Regions from separate parts of the Bradyrhizobium sp. 41S5 genome, predicted to be linked through region 2. Evidence: riboswitches for the same ligand, from Rfam matches in the RefSeq annotation. Region 2 holds a riboswitch; the other holds the start of a gene.

Region 1 (5,677 bases), 1.9 Mb from region 2:
GGGTCCCGGCTTTCGCCGGGACGACGGCGACTTATATTGCGCTCGTCCCTCACAACGGCTCGTCATCATTGCCGTAGCGATCGAGCTTCGGCGTGGCGATGTCGCCATCCTCGTAATAGTCGTCGTCCTGTGGCGCCGCGGGCGGTGGAGGATTTTTCGACTTGTCGTCGGACTTGTTGTCGATCTCGCCGCTGCGCTTGCTCTTCTTTCCGGCCTTGGCCATGCGTTTCCCCTGCGCGGGTCAAATCAGCTGCCGGTATTCTACCCCAGTCCCCCGCGGCTTGTAACGTGAGGAGATGGCGCGGCCGGGTCACACCCGCCGCGCCCATCATGCCCTAAAACGTCGCGCCGGCCTTGACCATGTAGGTGCGGCCGGGCAGCGGATAGGCCGAGAAGCGGCCGGCCGTGAACGAACTCGCGATGGCGTAGTCATAGTAGAGCGCGTTGAACAGATTGTTCACGCTGAGCGACCAGAAGAAGCGGTCAACCTGCCCGCTGAGCTTGAGATCGGCGGTGGCGTTGCCGGGAATCCGGTTCTGGGTGTTGGCCTGGTCGTTGTCCATGATGCGCGAGCTCCAGGCCCGCACCGTGGCATCGAACACCAGATAGTTCTGCCAGATATTCCAGGTCACGCCGAGATTGCCGGTGTAGCGCGAGACCAGCGGCACGTCGTTGCCGGCCCACATGCCTTCGCGGAAGACCGCGCGGGTGATCGCCATGCCGCCGCGCAGGGTGACGCTGTCGCTGACCTTGAGCGAGGCGCTGGTCTCTGAGCCGTAGCGGCGGGTGGGATCGAGGTTGACATTGTAGAACAGCACCGGGTTGAAATGGATCTCGTTCTCGAGATCCATCAAATAGATGCTGCTCTGGACCTGAAAGAGGTTGGTCTTCACGCGGAAGCCGCCCTCGACGTCCTGCGAGGTCTGGGTCTTGAGCTGGAAGTTCTGCGGGATCGGGGCGAAGGTCAGCGGGTCGAATGACGGACCCGATGCGACGCGCTCGTCGACGTCGGGCGTGCGGAATGCGCGCGCGGCGCGGCCGAATACCGAGAAGGTGTCGGTGAAGCGATGCTCGGCGCCGACATGCAGCGCGTATTGGGTCTCGTTGCTGTCGAGCGGCGCCGCCTGCGTGTCAAAGGCGAACGGTGCATTCGGATCGTAGCGGTCGCGTGCCGAGATGCTGGTGTTCTGGACGCGCGCACCGTAGGAGAAGTCGGTGGTCGGCAGCAGGCCGATCGTGTGCTGCCAGTACCCGGCCACGGTCTGCTGCTCGATATTGTAGACGTGGTAGGGGTCGACGCCCCGATAGGCGCCGCGTGCCTCGCGGAACGTCGAATCGTAATAGTCGATGCCGGTCAGGATCGTGGACGGCATCCCCAGCATCACGTTCTTGACGCTGAGCCGCGGCGTGATCGACCAGGTCTGTAGCGCGGCGTCATTGTAGGTCGAGGCGAAACTGATGGTCGGCACGGTGCCGAAGAAGCCGCTTTGCGTCTCGCGCTGGCGCCAGCCGCCGTCGACGATGAGGTCGACGCCGTTCATCAGCGTCTTGGTGAAGCCGGTGGTGACGCTGGCGGTTTGCTGATTGGCATAGTCGAACGGCGTCGCTGCGCCTCTGCGATCGGTGAGCAACTCGTTGACGCCGATCGACGGATCGACCAGCCGTCCGCCGGGCAGGCCGAGCTTCTGGTCGCTGCCAGTGACGGTGAGGAAGGCGGTGAGATCCGATGTCGTGTAGTTGACGTTGCCGACGGCGTTGCGCTGGTCGAGCGCGTTGTTGACGCGGTAGCCGTCGGACTTGATGCCGTTGCCGTAGAACGAGGTCGACCACGGGCCGGAATTGAGCGCCGCGGAGACCGCCGCCATGCGGGTGTTGAACGAGCCGAAACCGCCTTCGGCGCGGATCGTGGCCGGCGGACCGCCGGCGCCGGTCTTGGTGATGATGTTGACCACGCCGCCCACCGCGTTGTCGCCGTAGAGCACCGCGCCGCTGTTGCCGCGCGTGATCTCGATGCGTTCGATCGAATCGAGCGGGATCGTGGTGAGATCGAAGCCGGCCTTGTCGACGTCGTTGAGGCGGCGGCCGTTGAGCAGGAACAGGGTGTTGTCGGAGGCGAATGCGCCGAAGCCGCGCAGGTCGACCGCGGTCTTGGCGCCGTTCGGTCCGCCATAAAGCGATTGCAACTGCACGCCCGGCACCTGCGCGAGAATCTCCGGCAGCGACTGCACCGGCGAATGCGCGATGTCGTCGGCGGTGATCACGGTCGAGGAGGAGCCGACAATGCCCGCGAACTGGCGGCCGCCGCCGCCTGTGCCGCCCGTTCCGGTGGCCGGTCCGGTCCCTGTCGAGCCCGATCCGCTCCCGCTGCCCTGTCCTGTGCCCGGCGCCGGGCGGCGCGGGGCCGGCGCTCCGTCAGCGGCCGGCCTGGCGCGCGTGACATTCTGGTCGCCCGGCTTGGTGATTTCGATCGCCGGAAGTTGCTCGGGAACGGGCGCCTGCTGCGCCCGTGCGGTCGAGATGATGATGGTCGGCACGATCATCGTCGACGCGAGCAGAAGCACGCGGCTGCGCCGGGAGGAAGAGTTGGAGAACATCTAAGCGAGACCTCGGTAACGTCAGTGGCACGTCACCGCGAACCAGTCTCACCATCGTGCTCGCAGGCTCAGCTGCTTGCAGCCTCAAGTGAAGCTCATGCCTGTACTCCCCGACCGGCATCTTCGCGTGTGACCACGGCTGACGGCAGGTCTCCTGGCTCGCGGGTCGTTACCCTTCGTCGCCTTCCCAGGACCGAGATTCCCAGTGGCCTGTGACGAAGGATTCACCGCATACAGTTGCGGGGGCAGCCGCGGCGTTGGGGAAGCTTCCCCGCACCGCATTCCCTTTTCATCTCATGAAAGAACCGTCATGTTCATCTAGGGTTCGGCCGGGCGGCAAAGTCAATCCGGCGGAGGTCGGGCGGCAGCCAGCTGGCCACGGTTTTTGTCGAGTGTCGCTTGTCTGCCACGGCGATCGCTGTAAGAGCATGGATCCAATGAGCGTGCAGGATTTTGCCTTGGCGGCCGAGGTCGCGGCGCGGCGCCGGTGGGGCGCCACCGCGGCGCTGCTCGCGCTCGTGGTGCTGCTGCTCGTGCTTTCGCTCGGCATTGGGCCGGTGCGGCTGTCGCCGCTTGCGGTGATCGAGGCGCTGTTCGGCGGCGGCAGCGACGTGGCGCAGGTGATCGTGCGCGAGATCCGGCTGCCGCGCACCATTCTGGCGTTCGCGATCGGCGGTATTCTCGGACTATCGGGCGCAGCGCTGCAGGGCCTGCTGCGCAATCCGCTGGCCTCGCCATCGCTGTTCGGTGCGCCGCAATCGGCGGCATTCGGCGCGGTGCTGGTGATCGCGCTGGGCCTCGCCGATGTGCGCTCCTACGCGCTGCCGGTGGTGGCGATCATCGCCGCGTTCGGCTCGGTGTTCGCGCTGCTGGCGATTGCCGGCCGCAATGCCGGGCTGTTGATCCTGATCCTCGCGGGACTTGCGATCTCGAGCTTTGCCGGAGCCGCGACGGCGCTCGTGATGAACCTCTCCAGCAATCCGTTCGTGGTGCTGGAGATCGCGTTCTGGCTGCTCGGCTCGCTGGAGGACCGCAGCTTCCAGCACGTGGCGCTGGCACTGCCCTTCATCATCGCGGGCGCGGCCATCCTGCTGAGCCAGGCGAGCGCGTTCCGCGCGCTGACGCTCGGCGAGGAGGCCGCGCAGAGCCTCGGCGTCGATGTCGGGCGGCTAAGGTTGCTCGTGATCGCGGGTGTTGCGCTCGGCGTTGGCGGCGCGGTCGCGGTCACGGGTACGATCGGCTTCATTGGTCTCGTCGTACCGCACCTGATGCGCCCTCTGATCGGTCACGATCCGGCGCGGCTGCTGGTGCCGAGCGCCCTCACCGGGTCGGCGTTGCTGCTCGCCGCCGATATCGCGGTACGCATCATCCCCTCGACGTCGGATATCAAGGTCGGCGTGCTGACCTCGATCATCGGTGTGCCGTTCTTCCTCTATCTGATCATGCGCGAACGCCGCACGCTCGGCGGAGGCGTGGCATGACGCTGCTCTCTGCAATCGCTCTCAATGTGTCGCTCGGCAGCCGCAAGGTGTTGCACGATGTCTCGCTGTCGCTGGAAGCGGGCCATCTGGTGGCGCTGGTAGGCCCCAACGGTGCCGGCAAGACCACGCTGCTGCGCGCGCTCGCCGGATTGATTCCATCCGTCGGCGAGATCCGGATCGCCGGCGACGCGCTGGCGTCGCTTGCGCTGCGCGAGCGGGCGAAGCGTTTCGCCTATTTGCCGCAGGGGCACATGGTGCACTGGCCGCTGCCGGCGCGCGATATCGTCGCGCTCGGCCGCTATCCGCATGGCGCGACCGATCCGGCGCGGTTGTCGCCGAGGGATATCGAGGCGGTGCTGCGGGCGATGCAGGCGGTCGACGTCGTTGAATTCAGCGACCGCCGCGTCGCCGAGCTGTCCGGTGGCGAACGCAGCCGCGTCGCTCTGGCCCGGGTGCTGGCGGTGGAGGCGTCGGTGATCCTCGCCGACGAGCCGACCGCCTCGCTCGATCCGCGCCACCAGATCGATGTGATGCAGAAGCTTCGCAACGTCGCCGACACTGGCGTGCTCGTCATCGTGGTGACCCACGATCTCGGGCTCGCCGCGCGGTTCGCCGACCATGTGCTGGTGCTGTCGGAGGGACGGCTGGCGGCGCAAGGCGCGCCTGCTGAGGCGTTGTCCGAGAATGTTCTGGCCCGCGTGTTCCGGGTCAGCGCGTACCGCGCCGAATTCCAGCGCGAGGCCGTTATCGTGCCGTGGGCGGACGTGTGACGAGGGTGCGGTGTCTCGCAGCGGTGGCCGCAGCGGCATGGCTGATGTCGTGTACAGCCGCGTCCGCCGCCGGACCGCGCATCGTCTCGATGAATGTCTGCGGCGACCAGCTCGTGCTCTCGCTGGCCGACCCGGACCAGATCCTCGGCCTCAGCCGCTTTTCGCGTGATGCCTGGCAGTCCTGGGCCGCCGAGCAGGCGCGAAACTATCCGCTTCTGTCCGGTGAGGCCGAGGATGTGCTGCTGCTCAAGCCCGACCTTGTCGTGGTCAGCCTGTTCGACAAGCGCGCGACGCGCGATCTCCTGAAGGCCAACGGATTGCACCTGGTCGAATTCACGGTGCCGCGCACGCTGGACGAGGTGAGAGACCAGATCCGCGCGATGGGCGACGTGTTGCAGCATCCGGATCGCGCGCGAGCCGAGATCGCGCGGCTCGATGCGGCGATCGCGCGGGCGCGGGCGGTGGCTGATGGTCATCACTATCGGGTGCTGCCGGTGGAGCGGCGCGGCTTTGTCGCAGGTCGCAGCAGCTTGGTCAGTTCGCTACTGGCGGCAACCGGCCTGAGCAACGCGGCCGGCGAACTCGGGCTCGACGCGGGCGGATTTGCCTCGCTGGAGGCAATTGTAAAACTGAGGCCGGATTTCATCTTGGTGTCGGAGGCCGGCGATCGCGCCGAGGACGAGGGCCGCGCCTTCCTGCTGCATCCGGCGCTGGAGCGCTTCTATCCGGCCGACAAGCGGATCGTGCTGCCGGAGCGGCTCACCGTGTGCGGCGGCGTGATGCTGGCCGATGCGCTGGACCGGCTGACGGCGGAGCTGCAGCGCGTGACACG
Region 2 (5,677 bases):
GACAGCTTTCCGATCGCGTGGATGCAGCACGATGCTGAAGCGGGCTTGTCGCCCGTGGAGAACCAGCAATCCTTGGCCATATCGCGCGAACAGCATGAAGTCGGCTTCCCAATGACCCGGCGTCCCGCGGCCTTCGACCTCGGAGGGTCGTTCATCGATCGAGCGCCGTTGTTTAATGAAGCTGGCAGGGCTGCCGCCTGGGCGTCGCCGGCGCCCTCGTCTGAGTTTATGGCACGGCAGCAGGCGGTGCCAGTAATCCTTCTGGGCCGTACGATGATAGATGAAACGATAGATTGACTCGTGGCTGATCATGACGCGACCATGCTCTCGCGCCAGTCGACCAGCGATCTGCTCCGGCGAATGTCCCATCGCAAGGCTTTTGCCGACGCAGTCCCGCAGGGCCGGCTGGCGCGCCAGCTTGAAGCGGCCATCCTGCCGTCGCCGACGTTCGGCCAATTGTTGAGCCCGGACAGGTTCGTAACCGCCCCTCCAGACCTTGGTAGGCCGCGAGTTGCGCTCCAGCTCCCGACTTATCGTCGACGTCGCGCGGTCAAGCGCAGACGCAATATCGTTTTGAGATTTACCGCCTGCAGGCAGGCGGTAAATCTCAACGCGCTCTTCAAGGCTGAGCTGGCCATAACATTGTCCCATCGCCACAACACCCTAGAGCGTTTCACATTTTGACTGAAGCATAACCGGCGTTTGCGAAGTAGTTTGGCATTCGCGAGGCTGGATGTCCTGAACGAGGTGACCGATTTGGCGCCAAGTGTCTTCGACGGTGCGCCTCTGAGCCTGCCGCATCCAGTGTTTGATCTTGGAGAAGGCCTGTTCGATCGGGTTGAGGTCGGGCGAGTATGGCGGCAGGTACCAGAGCCTGGCGCCAGCAGCCTGGATCATCTGCCTGACAGCTTTCGACTTGTGGCTTCCGAGGTTGTCGAGAATGACGATGTCGCCTTCGCGCAGGGTTGGCAGGAGAAGGTGCTTCACATAAGCGCAGAAGCATTCGCCGTTGACCGGGCCGCCGAAGACGCAGGGTGCCGTGAGTTGGTCATGGCGGAGCGCGCCGAGGAATGTGAGGGTATCGCCAGTGACCGTGCGGGGCGAAGCCGCGCAGGCGTGCGCCCATGGGGCCCCAGCCCCGCAAAGGGGCCATGTTGGTCTTGATCCAAGGGTGAGTAGGCCGGGGGATTTTCACCCCCGGCCTCTCGCAGAACGGTGCGTGAACCTCTCGGTTCACACCGCTCCCGTCAGGTGAACGTGGTCGTTCCGAAGAACTGCCAGTGTACGAACAGCTCCGCGTTATTCCGAGCCAGCTTTCGCAAGAACAGCGAAGCACCGGTTTTGTGGAGCCGGAAGCGCTTGTACTTTCGCATGGTCCACGCCTTCAGCTTCTGATTGACGTAGTCGACCAGAGAGAACAGCGCTGAACGGCTGAACCGACCATAATAACCTATCCACCCCCGGAGGAGCGGATTGATCTGTTGGGCAATCTCAGCCAGCGTCCCCGGCGTTTGCCGGGGAATGTGCAAGCTTCGGATCGTTGCTCGCATGGTCTTCAAAGCTGTCGGACTGACCGCCGGGGTGTATCCACAAAAGAATTCCTTCCGCTGTGACGTTGCCACCTGCCGCGGCCTGAACTGATATCCGAGAAAGTCAAACTTGACCCTCTGATACGTTCGCCGACGCCTGTTGTCCATGCAATAGACGATCTGCGTCTTTGTCGGGTGCATCTGAAGTCCGCACACCTCCAACCTCGCTTGAAGCTCCGCCCTAATGGCCTCTGCTTCTTGCTCGGTCCGGCAGTGCACCAGTCCGTCGTCGGCATACCGACACCAAGGGAGGTCGGGATGTGTCCCCGCCATCCAGATCAAGCACGGGCTTGCGGTGACCGCCGATGTTGCCAAGCGCAACCGAGCCGGTCGCCCGCTGCCGCTGTGACCACTTCACAACCGACGAGAGCGCAACACCAAACCGTTCCGCCACAGATCGGCAGCTCTCGCCCGCTAAAACCGACGCCACCACACGCTCGCGAAGATCCAGGGAAAGAGGTCGGGTCATGCGATGCTGGCCTCCAATCCAGTCAGCATCTTGAATCATAAACCGCCAAAAACCGGAATCCCCTCCGATTCAGTTAAGCAATGAAATGCTCTAGTTGCAGCGCCAGGCAGATGTGCTTGGCACTCAAGGGCCCACAACGATACGAAACCGCCCATCAGCGCCGGGCGTTTGGAACAGACGCCGCCGAAGTGCACGCTTTAAGCAGGCGGGCAAGATGGTAGCATTCACTCGCTGGCATGCGCGATCGCTCGTGTCGGCCGACGCATATCGTGCTCTTCAATCGACCGGAAGATGCGGCCTCGACGCAAGTCCTGTCCTCCGCAAGCAGGTAGAGGCGCCGAGCCGTGCTAGCCTCGGCTTGAGCCGATCAATAGTTTCGAGAGAAACTGTCGAGCGGTGTTACTCAAGAGCGGTCTTACCATCAACCCGAACAGGCCGACCGCCGAGACGGCAACAGCAAAGACACCGAGGGCACTCCAAACAGCCATTTTCATTGCGAGCCGGTCTCCTTGGTTTGGTTGATATGCTTGCCTGGGCAGTATCGCCAAAAAGTGTCCGAGTGACGCCTACCAGAAATGGCTGGCATCACAGAACCACCTCGCGCCGCGTATGCTATCTTATTCGGTGGATCGTTGATTGCTTGGAGAAGGCAGCGCAGCGCGCCGTGCTTGATGAACCGGGGCCAGCTTGCATGAAAGCCGTCTGTTCGACCAAGTGGTCCTCGGTGCAAAGGCGGCGTATTCGGATTTGTCGCTGCCCACGCGGAGGGACATTCGGGATGTCATCCGATGTCCGTGATTGTAGAGCGACTTCTGCATCGAGTATGAACGGCGGGCATGCCGCTAGGCACATTAGCAGATCGCAACATGACGCGAGGTTGACGGAATATCCCTTTTGCCGATAATTGAAGGTGTCGAGGTTCTCCGGTCTCATTAGGCCGGAGCTAAGAGGGAAGCCGGTGTCAATTCCGGCGCTGTCCCCGCAACTGTGAGTAGCGAGCTGTCCAACGAAGGCACTGAAGCCTGACGGTTTCGGGAAGACCGGACAGCAGCGCTGAGCCGCGAGCCAGGAGACCTGCCCCGCCACTATCTTCGTCCACCGGCGGGTGTCCCGGTGGTGCGCCAAGCAACGGTCGCTCGCGCGGCTTCTTCTGCCTGCGTCCGCCATGGCCTTTGCCACCAATATGGGGTTAACGCTATGTCTCTTCTCTCTCTTCCGGTTGCCACACTCGGAACGCCACCCATCGGTCCAAGGCGAGAGCTCAAGGTTGCGCTCGAAAGTTACTGGGCCGGAAAAATCGCCGAACAGCAGTTGCTCGAGGATGCAGCTGGCCTACGTGCCGCAAATTGGGCTCGCCAGAGGTCTCTCGGTGTCACCGTGATCCCATCGAACGATTTCTCACTGTACGACCAGGTGCTCGACACCAGTGTCATGGTTGGTGCCATCCCAGCAGTCTACGAGCCGAATGCCGGATCCATTTCGCTCAAGACATACTTCGCCATGGCACGCGGGGCACAATGCGACGGTCAGGATGGGAGTTGCGGTCACCCGTCGCGTGGATATGGCGCACCCGCGCAGGAGATACCAAATGGTTCGACACCAACTACCATTACATGGTCCCGGAATTTCACCCGGGGCAGACTTTCAGACTATCCTCTCGCAAACCAATCGAGGAGTACGAGGAAGCCAAGGCCCTTGGCTTTCAGACGCGCCCTGTCCTGATCGGGCCGGTTACATTCTTGAAGCTTGGCAAGAGTGCCGATCCTGCGTTCCAGCCACTGTCACTGCTAGATGACCTGATACCGGTCTATATTGAGCTTTTGAAGGAATTGGCCAAACGCGGGGCAAATTGGGGTCAATTCGACGAACCTTGCCTGCAACCATGATCTTGATGCTTCGGCGAGCAACTCTCCGGCTTCGCATTTACCAAAAACGGTTGGGTGCAATCCTATGGCTCGCGCTGTGTCCGGCCGCCGATCCTGTTTGGAGATGTCTCGCGGCCGAAGCCGATCACGGTGGACTGGTGGCGCTATGCGCAGTCGCTAACCAAAAGGCCGATGAAGGCGATGTTGACCGTAAGACCGTATGTCCGCCTCTACCGATGAGGTGGCTCGCCCTACACTGCGCGTCCGAGGGTTGCTCGGGCGAACCGAGCCGATCCTCATCACAGGAGGACGAGCCGTGGCAGATTATAGGGAAGCATTCGTCGGAATCGATGTGGCCAAGCTGAGAAATGCCGTCGCGATTGCGGATGCAGGCCGGGAGGGGGAGGTTCGGTTCTTCGGCGAGGTTGATGCTTCGGCCACCAACATGCGCCGCGTCTTAGGGCGGATCGCCAACCGGTTTGACCGCGTCCACTTCTGTTACGAAGCCGGCCCGACTGGCTATGGTCTTTATCGCCTGATCCGGTCGCTCGGCCACCAATGCACGGTGGTGGCGCCGTCGCTGATCCCAAGGAAGCCGGGTGATCGTGTGAAGACGAACCGCCGGGACGCCGTTTCTCTCGCGCGGCTGCTACGCGCCGGCGAGCTGACGGCGGTATGGGTTCCCGATGAAGGTCACGAAGCGATGCGCGACCTCGTTCGCGCTCGATCGGCAGCGGTTGAGACGCTGCGCATCCACCGGCAGCAGGTGAGCGCCTTCATGCTCAAGCATGGCCGCACCTATCCCCGCAAAAAGGGCTGGACGATGCGCTATTTGCGTTGGCTCCAGGAACAACAGTTCGACCACCCCGCACATCAGATCGCGCTACAAGAAATGGTCGAAGCAGTTCGCGTCGCCAGGGACCGGGTCGACCGGCTCGAGCGCACGATCGAAGAGTTCGTCTCGACCTGGTCTCTGGAGCCGCTCGTGCGGGCGCTTCAAACATTGCGCGGCGTCGATCTGGTCGTCGCAGTGACATTCGCAACCGAGGTCGGTGACGTGAGCCGTTTTGAGGGCCCACGTCAACTTATGGGTTACCTCGGTCTGGTGCCAAGCGAGCGATCGACGGGAGAGGCTGTCAGACGTGGCGGCATCACCAAGGCCGGCAACGGCCGTGTTCGCCACATGTTGGTCGAAAGCGCCTGGACATATCGACACCCGCCGAAGATCGGCAAGACAAAACTATACCGGCTCGAACAGACGTCGCCAGCAGTGCGAGAGATTGCTTGGAAGGCGCAGAGCCGCTTGACGGCCCGGTACCGGAAGCTGGCGGCGCGCGGCAAACGAACGACGGTGGTCTGCACCGCTATCGCCCGTGAACTGGTGGGGTTCATGTGGGCGGTTGCCAGGCAAGTGCAGACAGCCTGATCGAGCGCCCTTATCATCGTGCATGGGCGGAGGCGGGACCACGGCAGAGGGAATGCCCGTCAGACGCTTTGTGGCCGGCAAGAGCGCCGACGCCCGCAGTAAGATAGGAGCAGACCTCGGACGCACAATCGGGAATGCGGTAGCCAACCCGCGCATCAGAGCTTGATCACCGACGTCCTTCGGTTCCGCCTCCACCTATGCACGACCATCTCTATGAATAGCCGATCGACGACGATCGGGGCGGTGCTCTGCGTTCTAATCCTTGACAGCGGACATCAGAGCGCTGTTCAGCGGCCACCTTCCGGATGACGGGGTGATCTGCGAGTCT

What was found. A riboswitch is a leader RNA that binds a small molecule or an ion and turns the genes downstream of it on or off. The one in region 2 is predicted to bind cobalamin.
Region 1: another riboswitch for cobalamin. It lies ahead of HAP47_RS03795 (TonB-dependent receptor); the one in region 2 lies ahead of HAP47_RS35170 (5-methyltetrahydropteroyltriglutamate--homocysteine S-methyltransferase).

Annotation. Positions count from the first base shown of each region.
Region 1 is NZ_CP083721.1:795,735-801,411, forward strand. Features, by position in the region: gene HAP47_RS03790 (hypothetical protein) at 50-223, opposite strand; gene HAP47_RS03795 (TonB-dependent receptor) at 336-2,594, opposite strand; cobalamin riboswitch at 2,722-2,919, opposite strand; gene HAP47_RS03800 (FecCD family ABC transporter permease) at 3,032-4,075, shown strand; gene HAP47_RS03805 (ABC transporter ATP-binding protein) at 4,072-4,845, shown strand; gene HAP47_RS03810 (ABC transporter substrate-binding protein) at 4,890-5,677, shown strand, end outside.
Region 2 is NZ_CP083721.1:7,313,952-7,319,628, forward strand. Features, by position in the region: gene HAP47_RS35145 (IS30 family transposase) at 1-651, opposite strand, end outside; partial or broken gene HAP47_RS35150 (IS630 family transposase) at 674-1,168, opposite strand; gene HAP47_RS35155 (group II intron maturase-specific domain-containing protein) at 1,248-1,550, opposite strand; partial or broken gene HAP47_RS35160 (reverse transcriptase domain-containing protein) at 1,695-1,862, opposite strand; partial or broken gene HAP47_RS41965 (helix-turn-helix domain-containing protein) at 1,867-2,058, opposite strand; cobalamin riboswitch at 2,958-3,154, shown strand; partial or broken gene HAP47_RS35170 (5-methyltetrahydropteroyltriglutamate--homocysteine S-methyltransferase) at 3,256-3,935, shown strand; gene HAP47_RS41795 (hypothetical protein) at 3,999-4,163, shown strand; gene HAP47_RS35175 (IS110 family transposase) at 4,240-5,349, shown strand.